One region of the Streptomyces sp. CA-294286 genome, then DNA from elsewhere that is predicted to be linked to it. Evidence: riboswitches for the same ligand, from Rfam matches in the RefSeq annotation. Region 1 holds a riboswitch; each other region holds the start of a gene.
The links. A riboswitch is a leader RNA that binds a small molecule or an ion and turns the genes downstream of it on or off. The one in region 1 is predicted to bind cobalamin.
Positions count from the first base shown of each region.

Region 1 (7,167 bases):
CAGGGCCGGGGTCACCATGGACGTGAGGACCAGGCCGAGCGAGGCGGGCAGCAGGCGCACGCCGGCTTCGAGCGGGGTGTAGTCCTGGCCGTACTGGAGCCACTGGGTGACGAGGAAGAGCACCGCGCCCATGCCGACCATGCCGAGGAAGATCGCGGTGGCGGCGACGGAGAAGGCCCGGTTGGCGAAGAGCCTGACCTGCAACAGGGGATTCTCCAGACGGAGCTGGCGGCGCACGAAGACCGTGAGGGCGAGCGCGGCCAGCGCGAGGAGCGCCCACGGCAGGGGGTCCGCGAAGCCGCTCTTGCCGAGCTGCTTGATGCCGCCCGCGAGGGCGAGCATGCCGACGATCGACTGGCCGACGCCCCACCAGTCCCACCGGCCGCTGCGCGGCGCGTACGACTCGGGCAGGAACCGGGCGCCCAGGGCGATCACCAGGGCGGCCACGGGAATGTTCAGCAGGAACGCCGAGTGCCAGCCGAAGTCCTCCACCAGCAGCCCGCCGACGACCGGGCCGAGCGCCATGCCGCCACCGAAGACGGCCGCCCACACGGCGAACGCGAAGGCCCGCTCGCGGGCGTCGGTGAAGACGTGACGCAGGATCGACAGCGTGGACGGCATGATCGCCGCACCGCCGACTCCGAGCAGCGCACGGGCCGCGATCACGTGCCACGCCTCGGTGGAGAGCACCGCGAGCAGCGAGGCCAGCGCGAAGAGGACGAAACCGGTCAGCAGCATCCTCTTACGGCCCAGCCGGTCGCCCAGCGCTCCCGCCGTGACCAGCAGCCCGGACAGGGCCAGCGCGTACACGTCGATGATCCACAGCTGCTCGACGGAACCAGGTTGGAGGTCGGAGACCAGGGACGGGAACGCGACGTTGAGGATCGTGGTGTCCATCGCGATCAGCAGCAGGCTGCCCGAGAGGATCGCCAGCACGACCCACCGTCGCGGATCGAGACCGGAGCCGAGCCGCCCGGGATCCGGCCGGGATTCCGCGTGCGGGGCGGTGGACCCGGCGTCGGGCCGGGCGGCGGGGGAGGACATGGCGCTTCCATTCGAGACAGAGGTGACGTTGTTGAGACGCTACTGTCTCACAGTGCCTGTCGGTGTCTCAAGGTCGTTTCCCGATGACCGCACGACGGGCGAAGAAAAAACGCCTGGCGGCAGGCGGGTGCCGGACCGCACCATGTCCTGATGCTGATCAGAGAAGCCACCGCCGACGACTGGGCCGCGATCTGGCCCTTCTTCCACAAGATCACCGCGGCCGGGGACACCTTCACCTTCCCCACCGACCTCGACCGGGACGCGGGGCGCGGCTGGTGGATGCTCAACGCGCCGAACCGCACGGTCGTCGCCGTCGACGAAGCGACCGGCACGGTCCTCGGCACCGCCAAGATGAACAACAACCAGCACGGGAACGGCGCCCACGTCGCCAGCGCCAGCTACATGGTCGACCCCCGGCACGGCGGCCGCGGCGTCGGCCGTGCCCTCGTCGAACACACCCTCGACTGGGCGCGCGACAAGAAATTCCGCGCGATGCAGTTCAACGCCGTCGCCGCGACCAACACCCATGCCGTACGCCTCTACGAACGCCTCGGGTTCCGCATCGTCGGCACCGTTCCGGAGGCCTTCCACCACCCGGTACAGGGGTACGTCGCACTGCACGTCATGCACCGACCGCTGTGAGCGGCCCGGCGGCCGTGCCGCGGCTCGCGCGGTGAGGCGAGCGGGAGGGCCGGGCGGGCCGTGACGGCGCGTCCGGCCCTCCCGCCGTGGCTCAGCTCCCGCGGTGACCGTCGTCGGGGCCGGGCCGGTGCGTCTCCCGGTCACCGCCGCGGGAGCGGGTCACGGCGCGCTCCCGCCGGTCGGAGTCCGGGGCGGGGCGGGCGGCCTCGCGCGGCTTCCCGCGCGGGACCGGCTCCGCGGAGCGGGCGGCTTCGGCGCGGATCATCGCGTTCAGGGCGAGGAAGGGGTCGATGGGCATGGTGGGAACATCCTTCGCGGTACGGAAAGGCCCTGCGCGCACCGGGGCGGGCAGGCGGACGCGGTGCACCGGCGGACACGGGCGCGCCGGTACGGGGCCCTTCAGCAGCGCAGGACCGCGCAGCGCACGACGTACGGGGCGGGGCCCCGGGCCGGTGCGGTACCGGCGGGCGCCCCGGTCCGCGGGAGGTGCACCGGGCGGACCCCGACGACGACGGCGGGCGGACGGTGCCGCGGCCAGGACGGAACCACCGTGGGACGACGAGCACTGCCCGCCTGCGGCCGGAGTTCGGTGTCGACGGACCCGTCCGGCACCGCTTCGCCCTCACCGGCCGCACCGGGAAGCCCGGCGGCCCCGTGGAGCCCGGCCGTCCCGGGGAACCCCGCCGCCCCGGAGGAACCCGCGGATCCGAGTGCTCCGACCTGCTCCGACACGCCGGACGAGGACGACCCGCTCACGGCCTCCGCGTCGGCGGAACCGCCCGCGCCGCCCCCCGACGGCAGCGCGAGCACGGCGGCGCACGCCAGCAGCGCGACGAGCGCACGCCACGGGCTCGTCCTTCGACGGAGTCGGGGGCGGAGTGCGGCGGACATGGGGCACAGGTGCCCCGGCCGGGCGGCGGTGCGGCCCGACGGGAGGACAATTCGCCCGGTCGGGGTAGGCCGGATGGCGGAGGGCGGGCCTACCGTCGGTAGCGCGGGGAGGAACTGCCGTACGCCGACGAGCGGTTGTCCACCAAGGGGGTGAACCGCACGCACGAGGGGTTAGGGTGGCGTCGCAGCTGGTTCGCTCCGTCCGCCAGGCGGAAGCGTCGCAAGAGGGAACCCGGTGGAAATCCGGGACTGCCCCGCAGCGGTGAGTGGGAACGAAAGCCGTCATACGCACTGGGCCAGTACGAAGGGGCCCGGGAAGCGGCGGCCGGTAGGTGTCCGGGAGGCAACAGGCCCCGGCGTGCCCGCGAGTCCGAAGACCTGCCACTGCCCGTGCGCCCATCCGTGCGTACGGCGATCTCGGCGGCCTCGTGGGAGGGCCGGTGGGAAGCAGGCGGACGTTCGCGCGCACACCAGTCGTACGCGCTGCTCCGTGGCCTCCGCGCCTGCTCCGGCCTCCTCGCACGCGTCGCCCGGGATCACCCGCGACTCGCGAAGGAGAGTTCCGTGGCAGACCCCGACGCCACCCCCACCCCCACCCCCACCCCCACCCCCACCGTGCCGCAGCCCCTCCGGGCCACCCTGCACGGCTACCCCAGGCAAGGCCCCCGACGTGAACTCAAGAAGGCCACCGAGGCCTACTGGGCGGGCCGCTCCGGCGCCGACGAACTGCGGGCCGTCGCCGCGAACCTGCGCCGGGACGTCTGGCGGGAGCTGGCGGCAGCCGGAATCGACGAAGTCCCGGTCGGCGACTTCTCGTTGTACGACCACGTGCTGGACACCGCCGTCACGCTCGGGGCGATCCCCGGGCGGCACCGCCGCGCCTGCGCCGACGACCCGCTCGACGGGTACTTCGCCATGGCCCGCGGCACCGCGGAGGCCGCCCCGCTCGAAATGACCAAGTGGTTCGACACCAACTACCACTACCTGGTGCCCGAGTTGGGCCCCGGTTCGGTCTTCGCCGCCGACTCGTCCCGGCTGGTCGAAGAGGTGCGCGAAGCCCTCTCGCTCGGCGTCGGCGAGGTCCGGCCCGTGCTCGTCGGGCCGGTCACCTTCCTGCTGCTCGCCAAACCCGCCCCGGGCATCGACAACGGCTTCGATCCGCTGACCCTCGTCGACCGGCTGCTGCCCGTGTACGCCGAGATCCTCGCCGATCTCCGCGCCGCCGGGGCGAGCTGGGTGCAGCTCGACGAGCCCGCCCTCGTACAGGACCAGCCGCCGGCCGTGCTGAACGCCGTCGCCCGCGTCTACCGCGACCTCGGCGCTCTCGCCGACCGGCCGCGGCTGCTCGTCGCCTCGTACTTCGACCGGCTCGGCGACGCGCTGCCCGTCCTCGCGCAGAGCCCCGTCGAAGGGCTGGCGCTGGACTTCACCGGACCCGCGGCGGCCAACCTCGACGCACTGGCCGCCGTCGGCGGACTGCCCGGCAAACGGCTCGTCGCCGGCGTCGTCGACGGACGCAACGTGTGGATCAACGACCTCTCCCGGTCGCTCGCCACCCTGGCCACCCTCCTGGGCCTCGCCGACCGGGTCGACGTCGCCCCTTCGTGCTCGCTGCTGCACGTGCCGCTCGACGCGGGAGACGAGCAGGACCTCGCGCCGGAGGTCTCCGGGTGGCTCGCGTTCGCCCGGCAGAAGACCGACGAGGTCGTCGCCCTGGCCCGCGCCCTGCGCGAGGGGACCGACACCATCGAAGCGCGGCTCGACGCCAACCGGGCGGCGTTGCGCGCCCGCACCGCCTCCGCCCTCGCCCGTGACCCCGCGGTCCGCGCCCGGACCGCCGCCGTGACCGCGGCCGACGCGCACCGTGACCTGCCGTACGCCGCACGCGCGCCTCTCCAGCAGGCCGCGCTGGGACTGCCGAAGCTGCCGACGACCACCATCGGCTCCTTCCCGCAGACCGACGAACTGCGCTCCGCACGCGCCGCGCTGCGGACGGGAAGGATCGACGCCGAGACGTACGACGCCCGGATCGCCGCCGAGATCCGCGAGGTGATCTCCTTCCAGGAGAAGGCGGGCCTCGACGTCCTGGTGCATGGCGAGCCCGAACGCAACGACATGGTCCAGTACTTCGCCGAACGCCTCGACGGCTACCTCGCCACCCGGCACGGCTGGGTCCAGTCGTACGGCACCCGTTACGTCCGGCCCCCGATCCTGGCCGGGGACGTCTCCCGGCCCGCGCCGATGACCGTGCCGTGGACCTCGTACGCCCAGTCCCTCACCGACAGGCCGGTCAAGGGCATGCTGACCGGCCCCGTCACCATGCTGGCCTGGTCCTTCGTACGGGACGACCAGCCGCGGGGAGAGACCGCCCGGCAGGTCGCACTCGCGCTGCGGGACGAGGTGGCGGACCTGGAGGCGGCGGGGAGCTCGGTCATCCAGGTGGACGAGCCCGCACTGCGCGAGACCTTGCCGTTGCGGGCGGTGGACCGTGCGGCCTACCTCGCGTGGGCCACCGACTCGTTCCGGCTGGCCACCAGTGGCGTGCGGGCGTCCACACAGATCCACACGCACATGTGCTACGCGGAGTTCGGCGAGATCATCGCCGCCATCGACGACCTGGACGCCGACGTGATCAGCCTGGAGGCGGCCCGCTCGCACATGCGGATCGCCGAGGAGCTGGCCGAGGTCGGTTATCCGCGCGAAGTGGGACCGGGGGTGTACGACATCCACTCGCCCCGGGTTCCGGCGGAGCGGGAGGTGTCCGACCTGGTGGACCGCGCGCTGCGGGCCGTGCCGGCCCATCGGCTGTGGATCAATCCGGACTGCGGCCTGAAGACCCGCGGCTGGGAGGAGGTGCGTCCGGCGCTGGAGCGCATGACGGCGGCGGCGCGACGGGTGCGTCAGGAGCTGTCCCGGCCCTCATCCGACGGACCCGGCGCGTGAGGTGACGGCTCGTCGCCGGTAATCCGGTGGCCCGGTGCTTCGGACACCCGGTGCTTCGGAGACCCGGTGTCCCGGTGACGTGCCGGTCGAGTGGGCCGGACATGCGCCGGCCCGCTCGGGGCCGCCTCGGCAAGGAGGGCGACCCCGAGCGGGGGCGGGACGGGGGTGGCGTGCGGTGCGGCGGAAGCGCACCGACGGATCCGCGGCGGACCTACGGGCAGGTCGGCACGCCCTCCAGCCAGGCCGGACCCTTGATGTAGATGTTCGTGATCCACGACCTGTGGTCCGGGAGGTAGGACCAGGCGTCGTTGGTGATGCCCTCGGCCGTCACCCGCTGGGCGCGCTTCTGGCACTGGATGCGGACCGCCGTCGGTCCGGCGAACCTGTGCACCCTGGCGCTCGTCGTCGACGCCTCGGAGTGCGTCCACACGCCGGTGCCCCACGTGCTGTGGTCCTTGCCCTGCCCCGGATCCGCGTCGATGCGCACCGCCCCGAAGTAGTCGCCGCCCAGCCGGACGTCGCTGACCATGATCCTGGTGCCCGACTCCTTGGCCTCGACCATCTTCCCGTTGCCGAGGTAGATCGCGATGTGGTGGATCTTGCGCGCGTTGCCCCACACCACCAGGTCCCCGGGAACGAGCGGGGCCAGGCCCTGCGCGGCGGTGAAGCGCGCGCTCACCCGGCTGGAGTGGTACTGGCTGTGCGCGTTGCCGTTGAGGACGTCCCGGCCGGTGGCCTGGGCGTAGGCCCACCGCACGAAGCCCGAGCAGTCGAATCCCTTGCGGTACGGATCCTGGGAGCTGTCGGGGTCGGTCGGGTCGACCTGGCCGTAGGTGGGCCCCGGCTGCGGCCCGTGCCCGCCGCCCCACGTGTACCAGACGCCGAGCTGCGTGCATGCGGCCCGGACCGCCTTCTGAGCCGTGGCGGAGGCGCCGGGCGCCAGGACGTCGCAGGCGGCAGCGGCGGCGCCGGCCACCCGTGCGGCCCGGGTGCCGGTCGCGTCCGCGGTGGCGGATGCCAGCGGTCCGGCGGCGGACAGGGCCAGGATCCCGGCGGTGGCGACGGCGGCGCTCGATGCCCGGCGCCGGAGACGGCTGGTGTGCTGCATGAGTGGGTTCCCCGTTCGATTGCGGAAGAGTGCGGTAGCGGCGTGGACGAGGGCGAGCCGACGGCGTGTGCGCCGGGCGTCGGTGGAGCGTCCTGCCGATCCGAGCCTGGAGCGGGCGTGCGGCGGGTGTCGAGACCCCGGCTGTCTCCCGCGCGACGGGAAACGGGAAACGCCCGGGGGAAACAGCCAGGCGACGCCCGCCGCCGCGTACCGCGGCCGGCCCGTCGTCCGATGGCCGTCCCCGCCGACGCCGCCGTCAGGGCGCCGGACAGCCCACCAGCGCGCACACCGCCGCCTCCCGCCGTCGCTCGTCGGTGTCCCAGAGCCGGACGGTGCCGTCGTTGCTGCTGCTCGCGAGGGTGCCCGTACGCCGGTCGAAGGCGAGGCCCCAGACCGCCCCGCCGTGCCCGCCCAGCGTCGCCGACGGCAACCCCCGCGCGGCGTCCCACAGGCGCACGCTCCCGTCGCTGCCGCTACTGGCGAGGACGCGCCGGCCGCCGGGGGCGAAGACCACCGCGCGCACCGCGCCGTTGTGGCCC
Region 1 covers NZ_CP192005.1:5,758,538-5,765,704, forward strand. The annotation lists gene ACQPZG_RS30180 (MFS transporter) at 1-1,044, opposite strand, end outside; gene ACQPZG_RS30185 (N-acetyltransferase family protein) at 1,195-1,686, shown strand; gene ACQPZG_RS30190 (hypothetical protein) at 1,778-1,984, opposite strand; gene ACQPZG_RS30195 (hypothetical protein) at 2,086-2,577, opposite strand; cobalamin riboswitch at 2,749-2,977, shown strand; gene metE (5-methyltetrahydropteroyltriglutamate--homocysteine S-methyltransferase) at 3,193-5,520, shown strand; gene ACQPZG_RS30205 (C40 family peptidase) at 5,732-6,628, opposite strand; gene ACQPZG_RS30210 (helix-turn-helix domain-containing protein) at 6,885-7,167, opposite strand, start outside.

Region 2 (7,167 bases), 4.9 Mb from region 1:
GTTCCTGCCCGACACGGGCGAGAGCTCGCTCGGACTGACGAACAAGTTCCCCGGCAGCACCCTCGGCCAGGCGATCGAGTCCGTCAACTACGCGCTGCCCGACGGCGGTCGGGGCGCGGACGTGTACATCAGGCCGGAGAAGTTCCGCGGCCAGTTCGCCGCCGACGTGCCGGCGGACAAGGCCGGGCTCATGGCGGCGGGACAGCGTCCGATCGCCGCCGCCGCGCTGGAGGAGAAGTCCACGAAGGCCGCCTGGAAGACGATCCCCAGCTGGTCGCTGGTCACCACCAAGGACCTCAACATCCCGGTGGCCGCCCAGCGTTACATGTCGGCGCGGGCCGGGGCCCGCACCACCACCGTGAACGCCTCGCACGCGGTGACCGTGTCCCGCCCCGAGGCCGTCGCCCGCATCGTCGAGCAGGCGGCCCGTACCGTCCGCTGACCGGCGGCAGCTCCGCCCCGGCGCGCCGTCGCACACCTCGGCGCCCACGCCCCTCCGGGCACGGCACCACCCGACATCTCTCTCATCGAAAGGCAGTAACCACCATGGCGTTCCTCACCGTTGGCCAGGAGAACTCGACCAGCATCGAGCTGTACTACGAGGACCACGGCACCGGGCAGCCGGTCGTGCTGATCCACGGCTACCCGCTCGACGGCCACTCCTGGGAGAAGCAGTCCGCCGCGCTGCTGTCGGCCGGCTACCGCGTCATCACGTACGACCGGCGCGGTTTCGGCCGCTCCAGCAAGCCCACCACCGGCTACGACTACGACACGTTCGCCGCCGACCTGAACACGGTCCTGGAGACCCTCGACCTCAACGACGCGGTCCTGGTCGGCTTCTCCATGGGCACCGGCGAGGTCGGCCGCTACCTGGGTACGTACGGCTCCGCCCGGATCGCCAAGGCCGCGTTCCTCGCCTCCCTCGAACCCTTCCTCCTCAAGACCGACGACAACCCCGGCGGCGTCGACGGCGGCATCTTCAAGGACATCGAAGCGGCCGTCACCGCCGACCGGTACGCCTACTTCACCGCGTTCTACGAGGACTTCTACAATCTCGACGAGAACCTCGGCACCCGCATCAGCGAAGAGGCCCTCCGCAACAGCTGGAACGTCGCCGCCGGGGCCTCCTCGTACGCCTCGCTGGCCTGCGTGGCGACCTGGTCCACGGACTTCCGCGCCGACCTCCCCAAGATCGACGTCCCGGCACTGATCCTGCACGGCACCGCCGACCGGATCCTGCCCATCGAGTCCACCGGCGACCTCTTCCACCAGGCGCTCCCGCAGGCCGACTACGTCGTCATCGACGGCGCGCCGCACGGCCTGCTCTGGACCCACGCCCAGGAAGTCACCGAGGCCCTGCTCGCCTTCCTCGCCAAGTGACCGACCCCGCCCGGGTGCTGCACCGCGTGCACCCCTCGTCGCTGCCGCGGCGGGGGGTGCACGCCCGGTCCCGGGCTGCGGGCACCCGCAGCGGAGGGGCTCCCGGCGGGCGGACCACCCCGCGCCGCAGGGACGGCGCGACGGACCGACGGCCGGAGCCGGTCACGGTCGGCGCCCCGCCGTGCCCAGGAAGCGGATGTGCGGGCGGTCGTCGGGGCCCGGACGGGTGACTTCCGCGCGCACGCCGTAGACGTCGGCGATCAGGGAACCGGTCAGCGTGCCGGCGGGAGAGCCAGCGGCGACGACCCGTCCCTGCCGGAGAACGACGACCTGATCGCAGTACATGGCCGCCAGGTTCAGGTCGTGCAGGGCCACGATGCTGGTGACGGGCAGTGCGGCGACCAGGCTCAGCAGGTCGAGCTGGTGCTGGATGTCGAGATGATTGGTCGGTTCGTCCAGCAGCAGTTCGCGCGGTTCCTGCGCCAGGGCACGGGCTATCTGCACGCGCTGGCGCTCCCCGCCGGACAGGGTGTGCCAGGGCTGGTCCGCCCGGTCGGTGAGGCCGGTGCGCTCCAGCGCGGTGCGTACGGCCTCCTCGTCCGCAGCGCTCGTCGGAGTCCAGGCACGTCGGTGCGGGATGCGGCCGAGGCGTACGACGTCGGCCACCGTCAGTTCGACGAGGGTGTCCGCATGCTGCTCGACGACGGCCACGCGCCGTGCCACGGCGCGACGGCCCCAGTCGCCGAGCGGACGCCCGTCGAGCGTGACGACGCCTGTGGCGGGGGAGAGGACCCCGGACAGCAGCCGCAGCAGTGTCGACTTGCCGGAACCGTTGGGTCCGAGCAGCCCGGTCACGGTGCCGGCCGCGGGGGACAGGCTGACGCCGTCGAGGATCAGCTGCCCGTCGACGGTGCGGCTCACCCGGTCGGCGGCGAGGGCGGGGGGACGGCCGGGCGTCCGTCCGGAAGCGATCCGTCCGGGACCGTGCGAACGGGCGCCGTCGTTCCCCTGTGCCGTGCCGAAGGTCTCAGGCCCGGTGCCGTCGTTCCTCTGCGCCGTCCCCGAGGCCCCCGGTCCGGTGCCGTCGTCCGTCGTCCTGGCGCCGGTCGTCATCGCATCCTCCTCGTGCGGTACAGGATCAGGACGAAGGCGGGGACGCCGACCAGCGAAGTCACCACTCCCACGGGCACCTCCTGGGGGTCGAGGACGGTACGGGCCAGCGTGTCGGCCCACACCAGGAACACCGCCCCGGCGAGCGCGCTGACCGGCAGCAGCCGGGCGTGCCCCGGACCGACGAGTGCGCGTGCGGCGTGCGGCAGTACCAGGCCGACGAAGCCGATCGCACCCGCGGAGCTGACCAGGGCGGCGGTCAGCAGGGCGGTCACGCACAGCAGCACCAGTCGGGTGCGCGCGACCGCGATTCCCAGGGTTGCCGCGGCATCCTGGCCGAAGGCGAAGGCGTCCAGGGTCCGCCCGTACCCCAGGCAGACCGCCAGCGCGAGTGCCAGTACGGCCAGGCACAGCCCCACGTCCGCCCAGTCGGCCCCGCTGAGCGATCCGAGCAGCCAGAACAGCACGCCCCGGGTGGTCTCCGCGTCGGCGGCCGTCATCACCACGAACGAGGTCAGCGCGGAGAACAGCTGCATCGCGGCGACTCCGGCAAGCACCACCCGGTCCGTCGTCCCGCCCAGCACCTGGCTGAGCAGCAGCACCAGCGCGAACGAACCGACCGCGCCCACGAAAGCGCCGCCCGACACGGACAGCGCTCCGCCGCCGACGCCGAGGACGATCACCACGACAGCGCCGGTCGACGCCCCGGAGGAGACGCCGAGCACGAAGGGGTCGGCGAGGGGGTTGCGCAGCAGCGACTGCATCACCGCGCCGCACACGGCGAGACCGGCGCCGCACACCGCGGCCAGCAGGGTGCGCGGCAGCCGCAGGTTCCAGACGATGCCCTCCCGGAGGGGCGTGAGTTCCGTCGTCCCCCAGCCCAGACGCGAGGCGACCACGGACCAGGCGTCGCCCACGCCGAGGTCCGCCGGACCGATGGTGAGGGCCACGGCGACGGACGTGACGAGCACCGCCACCCCGGCGCCCAGGCCGATCGCCCCGCGTACCGCCCCGGCGGAGCGCGGCGAGCGGGCCCGGGGGGTGCGCAGCGCGGTGGTCATCCGGCGAGCCCGTGCTCGCGCAGGGCAGCGGCCACCTTCTCGACGCCCTCGACGGTACGGATCGTCGGATTCATCGCCTGGCCGCTGAGCAGTACGTACCGCTTCTTCCTGACCGCCTGCATGTTCCTGGTCGCCGGGTTCGACTCCAGGAACGCGATCTTCTTGGCGGCCGACTCGGCGGTCTGCGACTTGCGGGTGAGGTCGCCGATGACGAGGACGTCGGGATCGCGGTCGGCGACGGTCTCCCAGTTGATCTGCGGCCACTCCTGCGTGCTGTCGTCGAAGACGTTCTTCATGCCGAGTGCGTTGCTGATGATGCCGGGCGCACCGCAGCAGCCCGCCATGTACGGGGACTCCTGGTTCGCGAACCAGTACAGGACGGTGGTTCTCCCGTCGCGCCTGCCGGCGACGGCCTTCGCCACCCGGCCCTCCAGCTCGGACACCAGCTTCTCGCCCCGTTCCGGGACGCCGAACACCTGCGCCAGCTCCCGCACTTCGCGGTAGACGGTGTCCATCGCCAGGGGGGTGGTCCGTGAGCCGTCGCCGTCACCGCTGTTGTCCTTGCCCTCGCAGTCGGTGGGCGACAGGTACGTCGCCACCCCGAGCTCCTCGAACTTCTGCCGGGGGGCCACTCCGCCCTTGCCCAGGACGGAGGCGAAGGACGACGCGACGAAGTCCGGTTCGGCGTTCAGGACCTTCTCGAACGACGGCCGGTTGTCGGCGAGCCGGGGCACCTTCGCGTTCGCCTGCTCAAGGCCCTTCATGACGGGATCGGTCCACGTGGCGGTTCCCACCATGCGGTCGGCGAGGCCGAGGGAGAGCAGGATTTCGGTGGTGCCCTGGCTCAGGGAGACGGCTCGCTTCGGCGGGGCGTCGACCTTCGTCTTCTGCCCGCAGTTGTCCAGCGCGACGGCCTGCGCCCCGGAGGCGGCGGGCTTTCGGGGTGAGCCGGAACCGCATGCGGTGAGCAGCAGCGCCCCGGACAGGAGCATGACGGAACAGCGGGTGGTACGTGACACATGCACAGAGGCGGCCTTCGCAACGTCAGGACCCGATCGCGGGGTCCATGCGGACGGTTGGGTGCCAGCAGGTCTTCGGACTCGGGATCACCCGGACGGAACGCCTTCCCGGACCCGGCCGTGACCGACCGACGTCCAGTGGCTGCTGCCCCGCCCGTCACCCATACCGCTGCGCGTCAGTTCCGGACTCCCACCGGATTCCCCGACTCGTGCACGCGTACCGTCGCGTTCACGTGTTTGACTGGCGTCCGGAAGCTACCATGCCGCCCGCACGCCTTACGTGCCCGTGACGAACGCCACTTGCCCGGTCCCGCCGGTCGGCGACGACGGGGACCGGCGACGAGCGCGCACCGTACGAGGACGACCGGCCGACGGACCACCGGCCGACCGACGGACCACCGGTCGCCGGTGGACCCGGCCGCGGCGGGCCCCCGGATTCAGCTCCGGCGGCGCAGCCGGGCCGCCGCGACGATGCCCAGGACGACGCCGACGGCCAGGACCAGCAGGCCCCGGAACCAGACGTCGCGTTCGATCTGGGTGGCCAGCAGGATGCAGGAGAGCGCGCCGAGGACCGGCAGGACCGTCGGCGCCCGGAAGTGGTCGTGCCCCACCCGGTCGCGGCGCAGCACCAGGAGCGACGTGTTGACGAGGAAGAAGACCACCAGCAGGAGCAGCACCAGGGTGGAGGCGAGGGTGGCCACGTCACCGGTCAGGGCCAGGAGCAGCGAGAGCGCGCCCGTCGCGGCGATGGCGGCCCACGGGGTGCGCCGGCCGGGCAGGACCTTCGTCAGGAAGCCCGGCAGCAGACCGTCCTGGGCCATGCCGTAGGCCAGCCGTGACGACATGATGCCGGTGAGCAGCGCGCCGTTGGCGACCGCGACCAGGGCGACCGCGCTGAAGACCTCCGGGGGCACACCGCCGGCCGCCCGGACCACCTCCAGCAGCGGACCGCTCGATTCGACCAGCTTCGCGGTCGGAACGGCCGCCGCCGCGGCGGCACCGACCAGGGCGTACACCGCGCCCGCGGTGATCAGGGCGCCGAAGAGCGCCCGGGGGTACGAACGCCGCGGGTCCCTGGTCTCCTCGGCGACGTTGACGGACGTCTCGAAGCCGACGAACGAGTAGTAGGCCAGCACCGCCCCGCTCAGCAGCGCGGCCAGCGGGCCCTTCTCGGCGGTGCCCAGGTCGGTCAGCCTGCCCAGGTCCCCGTCGCCGCGCAGCACGATCCAGACGCCCAGGCCGATCACCAGCAGCAGTCCGCCCACCTCGATGACGGTGGCGACGACGTTGGCCCGCGTCGACTCACTGATGCCCCGCGCGTTCAGCAGCGCCAGCGCGGTCAGGAACACGATCGTCACGAGGACCAGGGGGAGGGTGAAGAACTCGGTCAGGTAGTCGCCGCCGAAACCGCGGGCCAGAGCCGCCACCGAGACGATGCCGGCGGCGAGCATGCAGAACCCCGCGAGGAAACCGGTGAACGGCCCGTACGCCCGGGTCGCGTAGTGGGACGAACCCCCCGCGCGCGGGTACTTGGTCACCAGTTCGGCGTACGACGCGGCAGTCAGCAGCGCCAGGCACAGTGCGGCGATCAGCGGGGCCCACACCGCGCCCCCCGAGTCGGCCGCGACCTGGCCCACCAGGACGTAGACGCCGGCGCCGAGAACGTCGCCGAGGATGAAGAAGTAGAGCAGCGACGTGGTCAGGGTCTTCTTGAGCGGCGTTCCCGAGGAAGCTGCCGGGGAATCCGACGTTTCGAACCGGTCAGGTGGATTTTTCACGTGGTGCCGTATACCCCCTCGGGCGTCCGGCAGACGGCAGGTCCCCCGGACGCCGGAGACGGGAGCGCGGACGACGAGGGGCCGCGGACGGCCGGTGCGTGCCGGGGTGCCGCGCGGCCGGTGAGCGCGTGGTGGTGCCGCGACGACACCTTTGCACCGGTACGGCACGATGGGTGCGACACGACGTTTCCCCGGCCGCACCGGCCGCCGTCACGCGGAAGGACAGCACGTGGAGCCGACGCCGGGAGAGCCCGCCCCGGACGAGCCCGGCGGGCCCGTCCCCGCCCGGGCCGCACGGCCCGAGCAGCCGACGCTGTTCGGGTGGCCGGACGACGACCCCGTCCCGCCCGTGCCGCAGCCGTTCCGGGACAGCCCCCAGGCACGTCGGCTGCTGGACGTCCGGGAGGTCTACGCGGAGCGCGCCGCACTCGACTCCCCGCGCGGCCGGCAGATCATGTCCCGGCTGCCGGGAGTGCGGGTGACCGAGGTGGAGAGCCACTGGCGCATCCCCTCCCTCCACGGCAACGACGGCAACGTCTCGCGATGGGTGCGGGTGAAGACCGAGACCCTCGTCCTCGGGGTCAAGCACTCCCTCTCCACCCGCCCGAACGGCCGATCGGCCGACTGGATCGCCCCGGGCCCCTCCAACGGGTGCGCGATGTCCTGCGCCTACTGCTACGTCCCCCGCCGCAAGGGCTACGCCAACCCCATCACGCTGTTCACCAACATCGAAGCGATCGTGGCCCACGTCCGCCGCCACGTCCGGACCCAGGGGCCCAAGACGACGCCCAACCAGTGCGACGCCCACTCCTGGGTCTA
Region 2 covers NZ_CP192005.1:890,870-898,036, reverse strand. The annotation lists gene ACQPZG_RS08725 (alpha/beta fold hydrolase) at 1-442, shown strand, start outside; gene ACQPZG_RS08720 (alpha/beta fold hydrolase) at 547-1,380, shown strand; gene ACQPZG_RS08715 (ABC transporter ATP-binding protein) at 1,543-2,493, opposite strand; gene ACQPZG_RS08710 (FecCD family ABC transporter permease) at 2,490-3,551, opposite strand; gene ACQPZG_RS08705 (ABC transporter substrate-binding protein) at 3,548-4,543, opposite strand; cobalamin riboswitch at 4,620-4,810, opposite strand; gene ACQPZG_RS08700 (APC family permease) at 5,008-6,261, opposite strand; gene ACQPZG_RS08695 (spore photoproduct lyase family protein) at 6,662-7,167, shown strand, end outside.
Region 2: it holds a riboswitch for cobalamin, as region 1 does, so the genes downstream of both, ACQPZG_RS08705 (ABC transporter substrate-binding protein) here and metE (5-methyltetrahydropteroyltriglutamate--homocysteine S-methyltransferase) in region 1, are expected to answer to the same signal.

Region 3 (7,167 bases), 4.1 Mb from region 1:
GGTCGTCTACGGCTTCCTGGCGTCCGTCCTGCCCGTATGGCTGCTGCTCGCCCCGCGCGACTACCTGTCGACGTTCATGAAGATCGGCACCGTCACCCTGCTCGCCGTCGGCGTCCTCATCGCGCTGCCGAACCTCAAGATGGCCGGCATCACCGAGTTCGCCTCCAGCGGCACCGGTCCCGTCTTCGCCGGTTCGCTCTTCCCGTTCGTCTTCATCACCATCGCCTGCGGCGCGCTCTCCGGCTTCCACGCGCTGATCTCCTCGGGCACCACCCCGAAGATGATCCAGAAGGAGACGCAGATCCGGACGATCGGCTACGGCTCCATGCTGGTCGAGTCGTTCGTGGCGATCATGGCGCTGATCGCGGCCTGCATCATCGATCCCGGCCTGTACTTCGCCGTCAACTCCCCGATGGGCGTCGTGGGCGACACCGTCCAGGCGGCCTCCACCGCCGTCGGCAACCTCGGGTTCTCCATCACCCCCGAACAGTTGGCGCAAGCCGCCAAGGACGTCGAGGAACAGAGCCTGCTGCACCGCACCGGCGGCGCGCCGACGTTCGCACTGGGCATGGCGGAGATCTTCTCCGCGGCCTTCGGCGGGGCCGCGATGAAGGCCTTCTGGTACCACTTCGCGATCATGTTCGAGGCGCTGTTCATCCTGACGACGCTCGACGCGGGCACGCGCGTGGGCCGGTTCATGCTCCAGGACATGCTGGGCAACGTCTACAAGCCCTTCAAGAACGTCAGCTGGAAGCCCGGCGTCTGGATCGCCAGCGCCATCGTCGTCCTGGCCTGGGGCTACTTCCTGTGGGTCGGCGTGCACGACCCGCTCGGCGGCATCAACCAGCTCTTCCCCCTGTTCGGCATCGCCAACCAGCTGCTCGCCGCCGTCGCCCTCGCGGTCTGCACCACCCTGCTCATCAAGTCCGGCCGCCTCAAGTGGGCCTGGGTGACGGGCGTTCCGCTCCTGTGGGACGTCGCGGTCACCCTCACCGCAAGCTGGCAGAAGATCTTCTCCGCCGACCCGCGGGTGGGCTTCTTCACCCAGCGCGCCGAGTACCAGGACGCCCTCGACAAGGGACTCCCCTCGTTCAAACTGGCCAAGAACCGCGAGCAGATGGAGACCATCGTCACCAACTCCACCGTGGACGGCGTCCTGTCCGTCCTGTTCGCCGTCCTCATCGTGGTGGTCCTCTTCGAGTCCGGCCGCGCCTGCGTCAAGGCGATCCGCCACCCGGAGAGCATCAAGGTCAGCGAAACCCCGTACGTCGAGTCCACGTTCGTCGCCCCCGCCTCCCTCATCGCCACCAAGGAGGAGAAGGCCGAGCTCGCGGCGGCCGGCCTCGGCCCGGAGGGCGGCGCCCGCAGGACCGAGGAGCGGGTGTGAAGACCGCGGCGCTCCGCCACCGGCTCGCCCGGCTCCGCTGGTACGTACGGGAGCTGACCGGCGAAGCGGCGTACGACCACTACGTCGCCCACGCCCGGACCCACGACCCCCACGCACCCGTGATGACCCGCCGCGCCTTCGAGCGCAGCCGTACCGACGCCCGCGAGGGCGACCCCAGGCAGGGCTTCCGCTGCTGCTGAGCACAGTGCGCAAGCACCCGTGCGGCCCGGTGTTCCGCCCCTCGAAACGGGGTGGGGCGCCGGGCCGTCGCCGTTGCACACTGCCCCCATGACTGTGTGCACCGCGAAGGACCTCACCCTCAGGCCCGCCGAACCCCACGAGTACGACGAGGTCGGCGAGATCACCGCCCGCGCCTACCTCGACGACGGCCTCCTCGGCGGCGGTGAGCGGGACCCGTACCTGACCGTCCTGCGCGACGCCGCCTTCCGCGCCGCCCACGCGCAGCTCCTCGTGGCCGCCGACGCCGACGGCAAGCCCCTCGGCACAGTCACCTACGCACCCCAGGGCAGCCCCCTCCAGGACATCGCCGTCCCCGGCGAGGCCGAGTTCCGCATGCTCGCCGTCGCCCACCGGGGACGCGGCCGGGGCGCGGGCGAGGCCCTCGTACGCTCCTGCATCGCCCGAGCCCGAGCCGAGCAGGACGTCGTACGACTGGTGATGTCCACCCAGCCGACGATGCTCGGAGCACACCGCATCTACGAGCGGCTCGGCTTCCTGCGCACCCCGGAAAGGGACTGGGACCCCGTTCCCGGACTGACCCTGCTGACCTACGAGCGGCCCCTGTAGACCCCTTCAGGACCGCTTCCACCGGCGCCCTGCCCTGCCCCAAGGGCAACCCCCGGGCCCCGGCCGAAACGACACGCGACACTAGATGTGGGGGGTTCTCCAACGAGGACCCACCACATGTATGCTCGTGCTCGCTGTCGCCGCAGGGGAATCCGGTGCGAATCCGGAACTGTCCCGCAACGGTGTGTCATGTGCGCATTTGCGTACCGCCAAGTCCGACGACCTGCCGACAGCTCATCCGGCTCGACCGAACCGGATACCGATACGTCCGGGCCTCGCGGTTGGGCCGGTGGACGCCAGGCGGCGCGTGCCCTCGTTCCGGGGTGCCGTGTGCCCGCGCGCCCCCGCTCCCCCCTGCCGCAAGGCCCCGCGCCGAGCGAGGGAGAGCCCCCACGTGACCATCGCGCCAGTCGACCCGGCCAGCACCGAGGTACAGGACGCAGTTCAGGACGCCCCCGGGACCGCGCTGCTGCGCACCCTCACCGACCTGACCGCCGACCTTCCCGACACCGACCCCGGCCGGGTCGCCGCCGCCGCCCTGCGGGGCCGCAACGCGCGCTCGGACGCCGCCGAGCTGCGGGAGCTGGCCACCGAGGGCGCGGCGGGGCTCATCTCCGAGGACCCCGCGTACTCCCGCCTGGCCGCCCGCCTGCTCGCCCGCACGATCCGGGACGAGGCCGCCACGCAGGGCGTGGGCTGCTTCTCCGAGTCCGTCGCCGTCGGCCACCGCGAAGGGCTCATCGCGGACCGCACGGCCGACTTCGTGGCACGGCACGCGGCCACGCTGGACGAACTGATCGACCTCGACGGCGACGACCGCTTCGAGTACTTCGGCCTGCGCACGGTCTACAGCCGCTACCTGCTGCGCCACCCGATCACCCGCCAGGTCATCGAGACCCCGCAGCACTTCATGCTGCGCGTGGCCGCCGGCCTCGCCGCGGACGACAGCGACCGCGCGGTCGCCGAAGTCGCCTCCCTGTACCGCCTGATGAGCCGCCTGGACTACCTCCCGTCCTCGCCGACGCTCTTCAACTCCGGCACCCGCCACCCGCAGATGTCGTCCTGCTACCTCCTCGACTCCCCGCTGGACGAGCTGGACTCGATCTACGACCGCTACCACCAGGTCGCACGCCTCTCCAAGCACGCCGGCGGCATCGGTCTCTCGTACTCCCGCATCCGCGCCCGGGGCTCCCTGATCCGCGGCACCAACGGGCACTCCAACGGCATCGTGCCGTTCCTGAAGACCCTGGACGCCTCGGTCGCGGCCGTGAACCAGGGCGGCCGGCGCAAGGGCGCCGCGGCCGTCTACCTGGAGACCTGGCACGCGGACATCGAGGAGTTCCTGGAGCTCCGCGACAACACCGGCGAAGACGCCCGCCGCACCCACAACCTGAACCTCGCGCACTGGATCCCGGACGAGTTCATGCGCCGCGTGGACCAGGACGGCCAGTGGTCGCTGTTCTCCCCCTCCGACGTCCCCGAGCTGGTGGACCTGTGGGGCGCGGAGTTCGACGCGGCATACCGCAAGGCGGAGGCCGCGGGTCTCGCCAAGAAGTCCATGTCCGCCCGGGAGCTGTACGGCCGCATGATGCGCACCCTCGCGCAGACCGGCAACGGCTGGATGACCTTCAAGGACGCCTCCAACCGCACCGCCAACCAGACGGCGGAGCCCGGCCACACGGTCCACTCCTCCAACCTCTGCACGGAGATCCTCGAAGTCACCGACGACAGCGAGACCGCGGTCTGCAACCTCGGCTCCGTCAACATGGGCGCCTTCGTCCTGGACAGCGGCGACATCGACTGGGACCGCCTGGACGAGACCGTCCGCACCGCCGTGACCTTCCTCGACCGCGTCGTGGACATCAACTTCTACCCGACCGAGCAGGCCGGGAACTCCAACTCCCGCTGGCGGCCGGTCGGCCTGGGCGCCATGGGCCTCCAGGACGTCTTCTTCAAGCTGAAGCTCCCCTTCGACTCCCCGGAGGCGGCGGCTCTCTCCACCCGCATCGCCGAGCGCATCATGCTCGCCGCGTACGAGGCGTCCTGCGACCTCGCGGAGCGCTCCGGTCCGCTGCCCGCCTGGGAGAAGACCCGCACCGCCCGCGGCATCCTGCACCCCGACCACTACGGCGTCGAGTTCACCTGGCCGGAGCGCTGGGAGGCGCTGCGCGCCCGCGTCGCCAGGACCGGCATGCGCAACTCCCTGCTCCTCGCCATCGCGCCCACCGCCACCATCGCCTCGATCGCCGGCGTGTACGAGTGCATCGAGCCGCAGGTCTCCAACCTCTTCAAGCGCGAGACGCTCTCCGGCGAGTTCCTCCAGGTCAACTCCTACCTGGTGCGCGACCTCAAGGCGCTCGGCGTCTGGGACGCCCAGAGCCGCGAGGCCCTCCGCGAGTCCTCCGGCTCGGTCCAGGGCTTCAGCTGGATCCCGGCCGAGGTCCGCGCCCTGTACCGCACCGCGTGGGAGATCCCGCAGCGCGGCCTGATCGACATGGCCGCCGCCCGCACCCCGTACCTGGACCAGTCCCAGTCCCTGAACCTCTTCCTGGAAACGCCCACCATCGGCAAGCTCAGCTCGATGTACGCGTACGCCTGGAAGAAGGGCCTCAAGACGACGTACTACCTGCGCTCGCGCCCCGCCACCCGCATCGCGCGCGCGGCCGGCTCCCAGGCCGCCGCCGAGGCCCCGGCCCCCACCTCCACCCCCATCCCCGTACAGCAGGCGACGGACGCCGAAGCGCTCGCCTGCTCCCTCGAAAACCCCGAGTCCTGCGAGGCGTGCCAGTAATGTCCAGCAATTCCGAAAAGAACCTTCTCGACCCGGGCTTCGAACTCACCCTCCGCCCCATGCGCTACCCGGACTTCTACGAGCGCTACCGGGACGCGATCAAGAACACCTGGACCGTCGAGGAGGTCGACCTCCACTCGGACGTCGCCGACCTCGCGAAGCTGACGCCGGGCGAGCAGCACATGATCGGCCGCCTCGTCGCGTTCTTCGCGACCGGCGACTCGATCGTCTCCAACAACCTGGTGCTCACCCTCTACAAGCACATCAACTCCCCGGAGGCGCGGCTGTACTTGAGCCGCCAGCTCTTCGAGGAGGCCGTGCACGTCCAGTTCTACCTGACCCTCCTGGACACCTACCTCCCCAACCCGGAGGACCGCGCGGCTGCCTTCGACGCGGTCGAGGAGATCCCCTCGATCCGCGAGAAGGCGCAGTTCTGCTTCAAGTGGATGGACTCCGTCGAGAAGATCGACCGCCTGGAGACGAAGGCCGACCGCCGCCGCTTCCTGCTGAACCTGATCTGCTTCGCGGCGTGCATCGAGGGCCTGTTCTTCTACGGCGCGTTCGCGTACGTGTACTGGTTCCGGTCGCGGGGCCTGCTGCACGGGCTGGCGACGGGGACGAACTGGGTGTTCCGGGACGAAACCATGCACATGAACTTCGCGTTCGAGGTCGTGGACACCGTCCGCAAGGAGGAGCCGGACCTCTTCGACGACGAGCTCCAGCAGCAGGTCACCGACATGCTGAAGGAAGCGGTCGCCGCCGAGCTCCAGTTCGGCCGTGACCTGTGCGGCGAGGGCCTGCCGGGCATGAACACCGAGTCGATGCGCGAGTACCTGGAGTGCGTCGCGGACCAGCGTCTGGAGCGCCTCGGCTTCCCGAAGGTGTACGGCTCCTCCAACCCGTTCTCCTTCATGGAGCTCCAGGGCGTCCAGGAGCTGACGAACTTCTTCGAGCGCCGCCCGTCGGCGTACCAGGTGGCAGTGGAAGGCACCGTCGGGTTCGACGACGACTTCTAGGCCGTACGCACACCTGGGGGCCTCCTCACCGGATGGGGTGGAATGCAGTCATTCCACCCACGGCGAGGGGGCCCTTCGGCATACCTTGTGGCGCGACCGGATGGACCCACATGGGAGTTGAGGTGCGCGCCATGTCCGGAACGCAGGCCCGCAAGAACGGCACGCCCTACGGCGACGAACTGAAGGCCCGCCGCGAGCAGGCGGGGCTGACCCAGGCGGAGCTTGCCGCGCTGGCCTTCATGACCCACACACACATCGCGCACATCGAGGCGGGTCGGCGCATCCCCTCGCTGAGCGATGCACGGCGGCTGGACCAAGTACTACAGACGGGCGGGGTGTTCGTACGCTTCCTGCCGGACGCGAAGCGCCGGAAGGTGGCCAAGCATTTCGAGGCGGCACGGGAGTTGGAGTCCCAGGCCAGCATGATCCGGGAGTTCGGCCTCACACTGATTCCGGGCCTCTTGCAGACGGAGGCGTATATGCGGGCGGTGTTCCGCGCCTACTTCCCCGTCAAGAGCAAGGAGAAGCTCGATGAAGCCGTCACAGCGCGGCTGGAGCGGGCACACATCCTCGAAGACCCGTTGACGCCTCACATGACCGTACTCCTGGACGAGGCCGCGTTGCGCCGTCCGCAGGGCGGACCTGGCGTCATGGGAGCGCAGTTGCGGCACGTGGTCGACCTGGGGGATCGACGCCGAGTCCGCGTGCACGTCATCCCGTTCGGTGTGGGCTGCCACGCACTGGTCGAAAGCAATCTCACTCTCTTGTGGTTCGAGGACATGCCACCCACCGCATACGTCGACGGCCTGCACACAGGAAACCTCATCGACGAGGAGGCGGTGGTACTTCACTGTCAGACCTCTTACGATCTGGCACTAGGCGACGCCCTGTCGCACGAGAAGTCCCTGGAGATGCTCAGGGAGATCGCAAAGGGGTATGAGCATGAGCACCGAAGCACCGGCATGGCATAAGTCCAGCTACAGCGGCGGCAGCGAGGGCAACTGCCTCGAATTCGCGCCCAACCTCCCCGGCGTCGTCCCCGTCCGCGACACCAAGACCCCTACCGGCCCCACCCTCACCTTCAGCAGCGCCGCTTGGAGTACCTTCCTCGCGCTTCCCAAGCACGGGGCCCACAAAGGCTGATCGGCCTCATCGGACGCGAGGAG
Region 3 covers NZ_CP192005.1:1,631,196-1,638,362, forward strand. The annotation lists gene ACQPZG_RS11780 (carbon starvation CstA family protein) at 1-1,387, shown strand, start outside; gene ACQPZG_RS11785 (YbdD/YjiX family protein) at 1,384-1,587, shown strand; gene ACQPZG_RS11790 (GNAT family N-acetyltransferase) at 1,676-2,194, shown strand; cobalamin riboswitch at 2,316-2,439, shown strand; gene ACQPZG_RS11795 (ribonucleoside-diphosphate reductase subunit alpha) at 2,589-4,985, shown strand; gene ACQPZG_RS11800 (ribonucleotide-diphosphate reductase subunit beta) at 4,985-6,001, shown strand; gene ACQPZG_RS11805 (helix-turn-helix domain-containing protein) at 6,133-6,972, shown strand; gene ACQPZG_RS11810 (DUF397 domain-containing protein) at 6,944-7,144, shown strand.
Region 3: it holds a riboswitch for cobalamin, as region 1 does, so the genes downstream of both, ACQPZG_RS11795 (ribonucleoside-diphosphate reductase subunit alpha) here and metE (5-methyltetrahydropteroyltriglutamate--homocysteine S-methyltransferase) in region 1, are expected to answer to the same signal.